One region of the Halomonas sp. SIMBA_159 genome, then DNA from elsewhere that is predicted to be linked to it. Evidence: predicted binding sites of a transcription regulator. Region 1 holds the regulator's gene; each other region holds the start of a gene.
The links. Region 1 encodes LexA, which represses DNA repair genes until DNA is damaged. Its sites were predicted from a motif close to TACTGTNTANNTANACAGTA; they were not measured.
Positions count from the first base shown of each region.

Region 2: a site for LexA is predicted at 1,923-1,942, ahead of R0J87_RS16920 (LexA family protein). Genes of this name have one in related genera too.
Region 3: a site for LexA is predicted at 2,643-2,662, ahead of R0J87_RS10460 (LexA family protein). Genes of this name have one in related genera too.

Region 1 is NZ_JAWJBT010000026.1:13,206-17,825, reverse strand. It holds gene nagZ (beta-N-acetylhexosaminidase) at 1-581, opposite strand, end outside; gene R0J87_RS15955 (L,D-transpeptidase family protein) at 666-1,181, opposite strand; gene R0J87_RS15950 (TetR/AcrR family transcriptional regulator) at 1,159-1,836, opposite strand; gene lexA (transcriptional repressor LexA) at 2,064-2,747, shown strand; gene R0J87_RS15940 (energy-coupling factor ABC transporter permease) at 2,763-3,434, opposite strand; gene purU (formyltetrahydrofolate deformylase) at 3,453-4,307, opposite strand; gene R0J87_RS15930 (ribonuclease J) at 4,582-4,620, shown strand, end outside.
Region 2 is NZ_JAWJBT010000031.1:1,756-6,375, forward strand. It holds gene R0J87_RS16915 (Y-family DNA polymerase) at 183-1,460, opposite strand; gene R0J87_RS16920 (LexA family protein) at 1,457-1,906, opposite strand; gene R0J87_RS16925 (hypothetical protein) at 2,063-2,401, shown strand; gene R0J87_RS16930 (DUF932 domain-containing protein) at 2,500-3,468, shown strand; gene R0J87_RS16935 (hypothetical protein) at 3,588-3,758, shown strand; gene R0J87_RS16940 (ERF family protein) at 3,781-4,530, shown strand; gene R0J87_RS16945 (lambda exonuclease family protein) at 4,568-4,620, shown strand, end outside.
Region 3 is NZ_JAWJBT010000013.1:114,439-119,058, forward strand. It holds gene R0J87_RS10435 (lambda exonuclease family protein) at 1-22, opposite strand, end outside; gene R0J87_RS10440 (ERF family protein) at 62-811, opposite strand; gene R0J87_RS10445 (hypothetical protein) at 840-1,010, opposite strand; gene R0J87_RS10450 (DUF932 domain-containing protein) at 1,118-2,086, opposite strand; gene R0J87_RS10455 (hypothetical protein) at 2,185-2,523, opposite strand; gene R0J87_RS10460 (LexA family protein) at 2,679-3,128, shown strand; gene R0J87_RS10465 (Y-family DNA polymerase) at 3,264-4,403, shown strand.

The sequences.
Region 1 (4,620 bases):
TCAGCCAGCGGGCGCTCATCCACCGGCAGCGCCACGTGGGAATCCGCCGCAACGCCACCATGACCAGGAAAGTGCTTACCCACTGCCGCCATGCCAGCATCGTGTAAGCCATCAATAAAGGCGTGACCCAACTGAGCGACATGCGCAGGATTGCTGCTGAAGCTGCGCTCACCAATCACGCTGGAGATTCCGCTTTCAACATCCAGCACCGGCGCAAAGCTAATGTCCAAACCGCAGGCAGCCATTTCCATACCCAGCAGCCACCCCGTGTCTTTGGCTAGGGTGAGACCTGCCACCGGGTCGTTGGCGAACAAATCACCAATACGCGCCATGGCAGGTATCTTGGTGACACCTTGTTTAATCCGCTGGACTCGCCCGCCCTCTTGGTCAATGCCCAACAGCAGGTCGCCACGCACACGCCGAATACTGCTGCAGAGTTGGCGCACTTGGTAGGCATCTTCTACGTTGCGGGCGAACAAAATAACGCCACCCACCGCAGGGTCTTTGAGCAATCGCTTTTCAGCGCTAGATAATTGCGGCCCTTCTAGGTCAAGCATGACCGGGCCAATGGGTTGCGTCATGGTGGTGAGTCCGACAAAAAGGGCGCCATTCTAGACTAACCGCTTAGCGTGTCAAAATTCTGGCAGGACGCCCGATAAATGGTCTTAGTGCAGCCAGACCGGCGTACCAGGCTGGGCATGATCAAACAAATAGTGCAAATCGTCATTACGCAAACGAATGCAGCCGTGTGAGGCCGCCACGCCCATAGGCTGATCGGGAGGCGTTCCGTGTAGATAAATATAGCGCCGCTGTGAGTCGACATCGCCACCACGATTCACGCCGCACTCTAGCCCGCAGAGCCACAGAATACGTGTCAAAATCCAATCGCGTTTAGGGAAGCGGCTAGCTAACTCGGGCGAAAACACCTCTTCTGTCCATCGGCGGCCGCGAAACACCGCATTATCTGGCAAGCCTTTGCCGATAGCGGCACGCACATAGTGCCAGCCTAACGGTGTCTGGCCACTGCCCTCCTGCTGTCCTACCCCTGCAAGCCCAGTGGACACATCACACTCATAGCGCACCTCTCTCCCCTGCCAGCAGCGCAGCCGCTGCTGCTGGGTGTCGATTTCAATCCACTCTGAATGGGTAGGCGGTAATTCAGCTAGCCTGGGCGTTTCCATGGTGTCCCTCTTCAACAGCAGCCGGTAACGGGGCGCTCATCGCCGCCACCACCACTGGGCGCAGTCGCCTAATAAGGTCGCGCACCGTTACCTGCTCTTGGTAATCCTTGGCAGCGATATCGCGGAGAGCATCCAGTCCTGATAGCGTAAATATCACCGTGCCTAACATAAAGTGTAGCCGCCAAAAACGCTCAGCGTCCGGCAGCTCTGGCGTGGCTTTACGTACAAGCTCGGTGAACCGGGTAAATACGTCACCATACTGCTGCTGAATGTAACGACGCAGATGCCCCTGCGCTTGGCTGTACGCCAACCCCAATAAGCGCATAAATACTTTCAGGCTATTGCGCTCTGCAGGCACCGCCAGCACGGTAGTCGCCATTGTTTCTAACAGCACTTCCAGTGGAATAGGCGTGCCCTGGTAGCGCGCTTCTAACTCATCTAAAGCGGTATGAAAGCGTGCAGAGAAAGGATCCAGGTAGCGGGCAAAGACGGCTTGAATCAGCGCTTTTTTGGAACCAAAGTGATAGTTCACTGCGGCTAAATTGACCCGCGCTTTGCTGGTGATATTGCGCAGCGACGTTTCGGCAAAGCCTCGCTCTGCAAATAGCACCTCTGCAGTATCTAAAATACGCGTTACCGTATCCGATTGGGCCATAGCGCCCTCCAAAAACAGGTGTTTAAAACATGCCTGAATACTATTCCATAACCCCTGTTGGCTCAATCTCTTATCCAACAGGCTAACAGGGTTGATCCAGACAGGAGTGGCTGTCCAAGTTGGGTGCAACTCGCCATGTACTGGATAGAGCAACATACTGTATACTTAAACACATACTGATTAAGCCGACATGTAGCTACTGTCTTTTCACTGTTTTGGAGTATGGTATGTCGCGTCCACTTACAGCTCGTCAACAGCACGTTTTTGATTTTATTGTGAAGACCATGGGTGAACTAGGCTACCCGCCCACCCGCGCTGAAATTGCCAAAGCGTTGGGGTTCCGTTCGCCTAACGCAGCAGAAGAGCATCTGCGTGCGCTAGAGCGCAAAGGCGCTATCCGGATTATCCGTAATACGTCACGCGGCATCCGCCTGCCAAATCAGGAGCCACAAGAGCTGACTGAAACGCCGGCAACAGCGCAAGCGCCAGCGACCACTACGGAAGCCCTGCCCAACGGATTACCTGTTATTGGTGAAGTGGCCGCTGGCAGCCCCATTTTGGCAGCTGAGCACATTGATCGTTACTGCCCGCTGCCTGCGGAGTACTTCACGCCTAAAGCCGACTACCTATTACGCGTTCGCGGCCTCTCAATGAAAGACGTGGGTATACTGGAAGGCGACCTTCTGGCCGTGCATCGCACCGACCGGGTACGCGACGGTCAAATCGTAGTCGCACGCTTGGAAGACGAAGTTACTGTCAAGCGTTTTAAACGCCAGGGGCATCAAGTGACCTTGCTTGCTGAAAACGCTGATTTCGCCCCCATTGAAATCGATTTGCGCACTCAGCAGCTCGATATTGAAGGAGTAGGCGTGGGCGTAATTCGAGGCGGGAACGGGCAGGCACTTGGCTAACGGCCCACCCAAACGCTATTGCATATCGATATAGCGATGATCATTAAAGGTGGCCACCCAACCTGGGTGGTACACCAAGAGAATACTCAGCAGCATGCCGGTAATAAACGCTTCTGACGGCATCAACAGTGGCAAAAAACGGGCATACTCTTGGGCAAGATAGACCGCTTCAGGGTCAGTGCCCGCCAGCATAATTAACGCCACCGCTGCAAGCCCTCCACCAAGCGTTGCCAACGCCGCGCCGAAAAACCCGCAGGCAAAGAGAAACACCATCAGGTTATCGGGCAAACGACGGTCAACAATGCGCCATACCACACCCGTGATGAGTGCAGGCACAATGCCGGTGACCAGCACGTTAGCCCCTAGCAACATCCACTCGTTTCTACCCACTAACACCATGGCGACATTGATCATCACATTGCTGATCAACGCCAACGGCATTTTAAAGACCAGCGTCATCAGCACGGTAAACACCAAGTGCAGTGTCAGCCAATCGACGGCTTGAGCACGCAGCTGCCACATCAGCAGAACCGCCAAGGTGGCCGCCATCCAACGATGCTGTAACGCTGTATCGTCAAGCAGCGGCTGCCAGGGGCGCAGGCATAAGCACCAAACAATCACACCCAGTGAAAGTAGCCATGTAAGGACTAATGCCCACGGTGCTAACACGCTTTGTGCAAATGACATAGCGCCCCCAGTAGTGGCTTAACTAAAGACAACCGTCTTGTTACCGTGAATCAAGACACGGTCTTCCAAGTGCCAACGTAACCCACGAGCCAATACGGCTTTCTCCACATCCCGGCCAAAACGCACTAAATCGGTAGGCGTATGGCAGTGGCTGACACGGTGAATATCCTGCTCAATGATGGGGCCCGCATCCAGCTCTTCAGTCACGTAGTGACACGTCGCACCAATGAGCTTCACGCCACGCTCGTAGGCTTGATGATACGGTTTGGCACCGGCAAAGGAAGGCAAGAAGCTGTGATGAATATTAATCACACGCCCGGCGTAACGCTCGCATAGCGAGGGTGGCAAAATTTGCATATAGCGCGCCAGCACAACGCAATCTGCGCGGGCATTATCGATCTGCTCTTGCACCTGCTCGAAGGCTTTCTGCTTATTGGCAGGGTCCACCGGCACATGGTGGTAAGGAATGCCGTACCACTCAGTCAAAGAGCGCATGTCATCGTGATTAGAGATCACCCCAACAATATCGCAATCCAACTCACCCGCCTGCCAACGGTAGAGTAAATCGACTAGGCAGTGAGACTCACGGGACACCATCAGCACCACGCGGCGGCGCTTTTGGGTATCGACTAACGACCACTGCATATCAAACTCAGCTGCCACCGGCTCAAACGATGTACGCAGTGCTTCCGCCGACATGCCCAGCGAATCCGCCAGAATTTCGTAACGCATAAAAAAGCGGCCAGTCTCTAGATCAGAGTGCTGGCTGGCTTCCGTAATGGAGCCACCTTGCTGAGCAATAAAGCTTGAGACACGCGCCACGATGCCCACTTGGTCTGGGCAGGAAACAACTAAACGGTAATAATGAGACATAACAGACACTCTTAACGTATTTAACGGCACGCTCGCCAAGCACCTGCCACCCGGCAGGTAACCTACATTAGCGGCCGTAGTGTAACGTAAGCAGGTTGAGGAAGCACCGTGGTCAGGTGCCGCGATGATTGTTACCCGCCCCCCGCATCCCGTATAGTTAAGGGATTACTTTTTAGGCTTTTCATAACTGATGCATCCATCACGCGTTCAACTTCGTCCCCGTCGTCGCCCACCCCTGCGCCTGCTACCGCTAGGTGGATGTGGTGAAATTGGAATGAATCTTACGCTGTATGGATACGACGATCAGTGGATC
Region 2 (4,620 bases), on a different contig from region 1:
CCGATCACTTAAAAACTTGAGGCGAATCAGTTTTTTCTTCATAGGCCCAGCATTACAGCCCTAATGCTTTTCAGCAGTGGATAACTTTTTATTTCAGCGTAATGGTGCGTAGATCCCGGCTAACCAGGCATGTTGCTCGATTGCTTACTTAGGTGGACAACTGCCCTAAAACCGAGGTGGATCTACCTAACGACCAACAGCTCGTTCCACTGGGTGGTATATCGAGGTGTACGCCGCTCACTACGCAGCGACCAAGCATTGCCTTTACGGGGCAAGCCCAGTTGTACCGTTCCCTTACCCAGTTCTCGGTTGAGTTTATCCATCGTCGCCATCAGACGTTCGCTGCGCTTGGCCTCTTCATTGGTTTGCGGGGTTTCCGTAAGGGTGAGCTGTCGGTTAGCCTTGGGTGAAAGGTCGAGCAGCATCAGGCCTGCTTTATGATAGGCATACCCTTTGCGCCAGAGACGCCGCAAGCCTTGAACCGCTGCTGCGATGATGTCCCGGCTATCATCGGTGGGCCTTTCAAGGGAGACGACCACACGCTGTTGATATTGTGGTAGGTCGGTACGAAACGGATTGGTACGTACAAACACCATGACTGCGCTGGTCACGCTGTGCTGTTTTCGAAGCTTCTCAGCTGCTCTGGCGGCGTGCTGCCTTAAGGCTTCGCGTAGATCATGGGGATTGCCAGTTAGCCTACCGAATGAGCGCGATACCATGATCTGTTGTTTGGGTAAGCTCATGTCATCCAACTGGATGGCAGATTGCCCGCGTAGCTCCCATACGATGCGTTCCTGCACCACACTAAAGCGCTGTCTAATACGCTTAGGGTCTGCTTCGCGCAGATCCCATGCGGACTCAATACCCATCACCCTTAAACGTTCACCGGTACGGCGTGCCACTCCCCATAGCTCGGTCACCGGCAACTGCTTAAGCAGTGCCTTGGTCGTTTCACTATCAGCGATCAGCTTACACACCCCGTGCTGTTTGTAGGCGGGATGTTTTTTAGCCGCTTGGTTCGCCACTTTGGCCAATACGCGGGTAGGTGCAAACCCCACGCACACTGGAATGCCCGTCCACTGCCGAACGGTATCGCGCATGGCTTTGCCCCGCGCTTCCAACGTATCGGGGTCAAAGCCCTGAAAGCCGACAAAGCTTTCATCAATGGAGTACACCTCCACATGGGGTGAAAACTCGCCTAGCACCTCGGTAACCCGCTGGGACATATCGCCATACAGGGCATAATTACTGGAGAGCAACACCGCTTGGCGACGAATATGCGGTGCAAGCAGGTGCATGGCTGTCCCCATCTCCACACCCAGGGCTTTGAGTTCGTTACTGCGAGCTACTACGCATCCATCGTTATTAGACAGCACTCCCACCGGACGTCCTTCGAGGGCCGGGTTAAACACCCGTTCGCAAGAGACATAGAAGTTATTGCAGTCGACCAAGGCGATCATTGCACAGTAGCCCCTGGCAAGCTGTGAATCACATGCGTGACGACACCCCAAACATGGGATTCGCGGCCATCGATGGGAATGGGCGGGTAAGCGGCGTTACTCGCACAGAGGTAAGTACGTTGGCCCACACGTTCAAGGCGCTTCACCGTGAGCTCCCCATCCACACAGATCACGATAATTCGCCCTGGCAGCGCTTCCAGGCTGCGATCAACCACCAACAAATCTCCATGGTGAATACCGTCACCGATCATGGAGTCGCCTTCGGAGCGCACAAAGTAGGTTGCTGCCGGTCGCTTAACGACGTACGTGTGCAGATCCAAATCGGTATCTAGGTGGTCATCCGCTGGTGAGGGGAACCCAGCACGCACGGCGCTGGAGTAAAACGGTAAGGGACTGGGCAAGGCCATGGCATCCGCTTGACCTATAAAGGAAACAGGTAAAGACATAAGGGCACCTCTTTTTAACTGTATAAAAAAACAGTATCAATAAAGCACCCTGATGACGCAAGCCCTTAAAGGTCAAAGCCAAAAAAATTCAGACCTATATCACTCCTATGCATCCACCACCCTGGAGCCTTTTTCCTCTGCATAGGAGCGCTGTTTATGCCCCCATCCTGCACACGCTGTGCATCACCGCGCACATTGAACCTTGAGACTGCCCAACGCGTTGGCGTCGTGGGTAGTACCCTGTTAGGCGGTGCCATTGGTGCCTGGCGGGCGACGGCTATGACCGGCCCGCTGTCGCTTGCGGTTACTCGCTTTCCCCTCGCAAAGCTGCCTGCCGCGATGATGGGCGCGTTTGCTGGTGGCCAGAGCGGCTCGCGCATCGCCCACTCGCTGTTTGAGCAGTGGCTGCCTGTTGGTAGCGGAACACCGTGGTTATGCTTGTCTTGCGGCTGCACTTATCGCGATACCCACCCGCCTTTAGCACCTAACGCTTAACCCATCGTTGTTCGCCCCATGTGGGGCGAATGATCTGCTTACTCACTTTCTCGCGCTGGCCTTTGGTCGGCGCTTTTTTTATGTCTGGAGAATGACTCATGGCACATCTCGTTGAACAAATGGCTTACGTTGGCGATAACCCTTGGCATGGCCTGGGGCAGCAACTCGACCGTCATCAACCGCTGGAGGTCTGGCAGCAACAGGCTGGTATGAATTGGCACATTGAAGAAGCCCCAGTACGCTTTATTGCCGAAGGGGCTAGCCACCTTGGCAGCATTCACTCGTTCCCTGAGCAAAAGGTGCTCTACCGCTCAGATACTAAAGCACCGCTGTCGGTGGTGTCACAGCGCTATAAGGTGGTGCAGCCCGAGGAGATTTTGGAGTTTTACCGTGACCTGACCGAGTACGCCGGGTATGAGCTAGAAACCGCTGGCGTGCTCAAAGGCGGACGTAAGTTCTGGGCGCTAGCCCGTAGCGGCTTAAGCACGTCGCTCAAAGGTCAGGATGAGGTCAATGACTACCTGCTGTTGGCTACTTCCTGCGATGGCACTCTCGCTACCATGGCAACGCCCACCACGGTGCGGGTTGTGTGCAACAACACGCTGCAAATTGCCGTTGATGGCACGTCGCAAGCGGTGAAGGTGCCGCATCGCTCAGAGTTCGATCCGCGTGCGGTGAAGCGTCAGCTGGGGATTTCGGTCTCTCAGTGGAACGACTTCATGTACCAGATGAAAGCACTGGCGGAACGTAAGATCGATCACCGCGAGGCGCAGCAGTATTTTCAGTCGGTGCTCTGCGGTATCGATAAGCCAATAGATGACCCTTCCAAGCTACCGAATTACCGGGCGCTGAATAAGGTGCAGAAGCTGTATCAGGGGGAAGGACGCGGTTCTCACTTGATCACCGCTAAAGACACGGCCTGGGGCCTGCTCAATGCCGTAACGGAGTACGTCGATCACGACAAGCGGGCACGCAGTAACGATACCCGCATGGATTCTGCATGGTTTGGCCAAGGCGCACAGCTGAAGCAGGAAGCTCTGAATACAGCGCTGGCCTTGGTCAGCTGACCGGCGTTGGCTTTATCGCTCCGGAACGCAGGTTCTCATAATCGTTTAACGTTTTTCCACTATCACACCATACGCCCAGCCCTTACCGGCTGGGCGTTTTTATTGGTTAGGAGTACACCATGGCACTGCTTCACCGTGATCTCGATATTGCCCTCACTCAGCTCACCGAGCGCCTGCTCACCAAAGAGCAAACCCACGCTGAAACCTATGTGATGGCTAAAGGCCAGTTTTACCGCGCTGAGCTGCGCTTAACGCCTATTTCTCCCAACGAACTACCCAGCGATATTTAAAGACTGTTCAAGGAGCCTCCCCATGGCAACAAACACTAATGTGGTAAATCGCGACACAACGACCACCTCCCTCCAGGCCGTTCCGGCTAATTCAGCCCCGGCACATGCCGACAGCACCGCTATCATTCAGGTCATTGAGCGTGCGGCGCTTAACCCAGACGTTGATATCGACAAGATGGAGCGTTTGCTGCAAATGCAGGAACGGGTGATGGATCGACAAGCCATGATGGCCTATAGCGCCGCGATGGCGGCGATGCAGACCGAGTTACCCAGCATCGAAGAACATGGCCAAGGCAATAACGGTAAATACGCCACGCTGGAAGATATCGTCGATACCGTGCGGCCCATTATGCAGAAGCATGGCTTTGCAGTGAGCTTCCGTATTCAGACGCAGGAGCGCGGCATTCAGGTCACCGGTGTGTTGATGCACAAGGACGGCCACCGTGAAGAGACCAGTATGCTTCTGCCTGCGGATATAAGCGGCAACAAAAACGCAGTACAGGCCTTTGGCTCGTCTACTAGCTATGGCAAACGCTACGTGCTGAGTGCCCTGCTTAATATCACCACGCGAGGCCAGGACGATAACGGCAACACCAGCACTAGAGTAAAGCTAGTAACGCCCTTTCAGGCGGGGCAGATCCAGCGGCTGATCAGCCAATGCCCTGCCACGACCCAGGAGTGGTTCAGCGGCAAGTACGGTTCTGCCGTTCAGGTGCCTCAGGCGGACTTCGACAAGCTGCGGGCGTCCCTCACTAAGCGAGCTGTTAAGTAAACGGCGTACTAACCCTACCTGAGTAAAGGAGGCATCCATGCAGATACTCAACATGGAGCAAGGCTCCCCTGAATGGCTGGCGGCGCGCTT
Region 3 (4,620 bases), on a different contig from region 1:
GTGGCATGGTGAGTATCTGCATACACGCCTCCTGTAGGCGATGAGTGGTCGAGCTGAGCCGCTATTTCACGGCTCGTTTGGTGAGGGATGCGCGGAGTTTGTCGAAATCTGCCTGAGGCACCTGAACCGCAGCGCCGTATTTGCCGCTGAACCACTCTTGCGTGGTGGCTGGGCATTGACTGATCAAACGCTGAATCTGCCCCGCCTGAAAAGCCGTAACCCTCTTTACAGCTGCGCGTGTGCTGGTCTGGCCATTATCGTCTTGCCCGCGTGTGGTGATGTTGAGCAATGCGCACAGTACGTAGCGCTTGCCGTAGCTGGTGGATGAACCAAAGGCCTGGACGGCGTTCTTGTTACCGCTCATGTCCGCAGGCAATAGCATGCTGGTCTCTTCCCGATGGCCGTCCTTGTGCATCAGCACGCCCGTCACTTGAATGCCGCGCTCCTGTGTCTGAATACGGAAGCTCACTGCGAAGCCGTGTTTTTGCAGGATGGGCCGCACGGTATCGACGATATCCTCCAGCGTGGCATAGCAGCCGTTATTGGTTTGCCCACGCTCTTCAATGCTGGGCAACTCGGTTTGCATCGCAGCCATAGCAGCGCTGTAGGCCATCATGGCCTGGCGATCCATCACCCGCTCCTGCATTTGCAGCAGGCGCTCCATCTTGTCGATATCGACGTCAGGGTTAAGCGCTGCGCGCTCGATCACTTGGATAATGGCCGTACTGTCAGTGGTCGATGGAGAAGAAGTAGGCGGCACCGCCTGGAGAGACGATGCCTCTTGAGTGACCATGTGTGTCTTGTTCGCCATGACGGCTCTCCTTAAAAACGGTATGGGGTTAGATATCGCTGGGCAGCTCATCGGGGGATACCGGCACGAGCCGAAGCTCCGCGCGGTAAAACTGGCCTTTCGCCATGACGTAGGTGGTTGCCTGGGTTTGGTCTTGGGTCAGCAGGCGCTCTGTGAGCTGGGTAAGGGCTAAGTCGAGATCGTGGTGTAGCGTTGCCATATAGGCCTCCAAACAAAAAAAACGCCCAGCCGATTAAGGGCTGGGCGTCTATGGGGTGAGGGTAGCGAGGTAGGTCAGCGGTAACGTGGTGACTACGCCGTTAATGGTTAGCTGACCAAGGCCAGCGCCGCGTTGAGTGCTTCCTGCTTCAGCTGTGCGCCTTGGCCGAACCAGGCAGAGTCCATGCGGGTATCGTTACTGCGTGCGCGCTTTTCATGATCGACGTATTCGGTCACGGCATTGAGCAAGCCCCAGGCCGTATCCTTCGCGGTCACCAAGTGAGCGCCACGCCCTTCGCCCTGGTAGAGCTTCTGTACCTTGTTGAGCGCTCGGTAGTTGGGCAGTTTGGAAGGATCGTCTAACGGCGTCTCCACGCCGCACATCACCGCTTGGAAGTAGTGTTGCGCTTCACGGTGATCAATTTTCCGCTCGGCTAAGGCTTTCATGCGGTACATGAAGTCATTCCATTGCGACACCGAAATGCCCAGTTGGCGTTTGACGGCGCGGGGATCAAACTCTGAACGATGGGGTACCTTCACCGCTTGCGACGTGCCATCGACGGCAATTTGCAGCGTGTTATTGCACACCACCCGCACCGTGGTCGGCGTGGCCATGGTGGCGAGAGTGCCGTCACACGACGTGGCTAACAACAGATAATCGTTGACCTCATCCTGACCTTTGAGCGACGTGCTTAAGCCGCTACGTGCTAACGCCCAGAACTTACGTCCGCCTTTCAGCACGCCTGCTGTCTCCAGCTCATACCCGGCGTACTCGGTCAGGTCACGGTAAAACTCCAGGATCTCTTCAGGCTGCACCACCTTATAGCGCTGTGACACCACCGACAGCGGTGCTTTGGTATCCGAGCGGTAGAGCACTTTCTGCTCAGGGAACGAGTGAATGCTGCCCAGGTGGCTAGCCCCTTCGGCAATAAAGCGCACCGGCGCTTCTTCGATATGCCAGTTCATACCGGCCTGTTGCTGCCAGACCTCCAGCGGTTGATGACGAGACAGTTGCTGCCCCAGGCCATGCCAAGGGGTATCGCCAACGTAAGCCATGTGTTCAACGAGATGTGCCATGAGTCATTCTCCAGACATAAAAAAAGCGCCGACCAAAGGCCAGCGCGAGAAAGTGAGTAAGCGGATCATCCGCCCCACACAGGGCGAACAACGATGGGTTAAGCGTTAGGTGCTAAAGGCGGGTAGGTGTCGCGGTAGGTGCAGCCGCAAGATAAGCATAACCACGGTGTCCCGCTGCCAACTGGCAGCCACTGTTCAAACAATGTGGTGGCGATGCGCAAGCCGGTTTGACCACCGGCCATGGCACCCATCATGGCGGCAGGCAGTTTTGCCAGCGGAAAGCGAGTCACCGCCAATGGCAGTGGACCGGTGACGGCGGTTGCGCGCCATGCGCCAATAGCACCGCCGATCAAGGTGCTGCCCACCACGCTTACGCGTTGGGCTGTATCCAGGTTCAGCATGCGTGTTGATGCACAACGCTTACAGGGGGGGGACATATTGAAGCTCCTATGCAGGGGAAAAAGGTTCCAGTGGGGTGGATGCATGGGAGTGATATAGGTCTGAAATTAGTTGGGATACGCCGATGCGGTATTGCGTTAATTGAGCACTTTACAGATACTGTTTTTATATACAGTTATCAATGGAGGTGCCCATGACGTTATCAGTGACATTACTAGGACAAGCAGGCGCTTTGACAGTGTCGCAGCCCTTACCGCTCTATACTTGTGCCGTGCGCGCAGGTTTTCCATCGCCCGCAGATGACCACTTAGATACCGATCTTGATCTTCACCGCTATGTGGTGAAACGGCCTGCTGCAACGTATTTCGTACGTTCTGAAGGAGACTCCATGATTGGTGATGGAATTCATCATGGGGATTTGCTGGTGGTGGATCGCAGCCTCGAAGCCTTACCAGGGCGCATTATCGTCATTTGTGTTGATGGCGAGCTCACAGTAAAGCGCCTTGAGCGAGTAGGGCAGCGGACTTATCTCCGGGCAAGTAATCCTGCTTACCCTCCCATTCCCCTAGATGGTCGTGAGTCGCACGTCTGGGGCGTAGTGACTCATGTGCTTCACAGCTTTCCAGGGGCAACGCTGCAATGATGGCTCTGATCGACTGCAATAACTTCTACGTCTCCTGCGAACGGGTCTTCAACCCATCACTGGAAGGTCGTCCTGTAGGGGGTACTATCTAATAATGATGGTTGCGTCGTCGCTCGCTCTAACGAATTAAAAGCGCTGGGTGTTGAAATGGGGGCTGCCATGCATCTGTTAACACCCGAAGTGCGCCGCCAAGCCGTCCTGCTATCCAGCAACTATGCGTTGTATGGTGATATGTCCCAACGGGTAACCGAGGTGCTGGGGGAGTTTTCACCCCATGTAGAGGTGTACTCCATCGACGAAAGCTTTGTCGGGTTTCAGGGATTTGAGGTAGATACCTTGAAACATCGAGGCCAAGCGTTGCGGGATACCGTGAAGCAGTGGACAGGTATTCCCGTGTCAGTGGGGTTTGCGCCGACACGGGTGTTGGCCAAGGTCGCCAATCATGCCGCTAAAAAACACCCTGCATATAGAGACCAAGGTGTATGCACGTTGCTTGCAGAAAGCGCGTCTACTAAAGCGTTGCTGAAGCAGTTGCCTGTCACCGAACTATGGGGCGTTGCACGCCGCACCGGCGAGCGATTACGCGTCATGGGCATTGAGACTGCCTGGGACCTGCGAGAGGCAGACCCGAAACATATCCGTCGGCACTTTAGTGTGGTGCAGGAGCGCATTGTCTGGGAGTTGCGGGGGCAACCCTCCATTCAGCTAGATGACATGAGCCAGCCTAAACAACAGATCATGGTGTCTCGTTCGTTTGGGCGGCTTACCAACGATCCCCATCAGTTAAGGGAGCCGCTACGGTATCATGCTGCCAGGGCGGGCGAAAAACTTCGTAAGCAGCAAAGCGTCACCAGCGCCGTCATGGTGTTTATCCGCACAAACTCGTTTCGCACGGATTTACCTCAATATCGTCAACGTGTCGTCATTTCTCTGGAACGGCCCACTGATGATAGTCGTGAGATCATCTCCGCTGCGGTACAAGGTTTGCGTCGTCTCTGGCGAAAAGGGTACGCCTACCACAAAGTGGGTCTCATGCTGCTTGATCTATCGCCTAAAGCTAACCGACAGCTTACCCTCACTGAATCCCCTCAGACTGACGAAGAAGCCAAACGTAGCGAACGATTGATGGCGACGATGGATAAACTCAACCGAGAGCTGGGCAAGTGGACGGTACAGCTGGGCCTGCCACGAAAAGGAAACGCCTGGTCGTTGCGTAGTGAGCGGCGTACACCAAGGTATACGACGCAGTGGAATGAATTACTGCAGGTCAGATAAGTTAATTAAGCCAATGAAGCTAGGGCTCACTGGCTACGACGTCACGACGTTGAAAACTTAAATCTATACAAAAGTGACGGTTACGCATGAAATAAACGAGTATGTCGACTGCGGACGTCGTCACATCATTCAAACCGGAGCGAAGTAACGTCATATCGTTGAGTGCGTGAAGGCTTTACTTTTTGCCTTTTCGTCGATACTTGTGTGTCTGATCCTG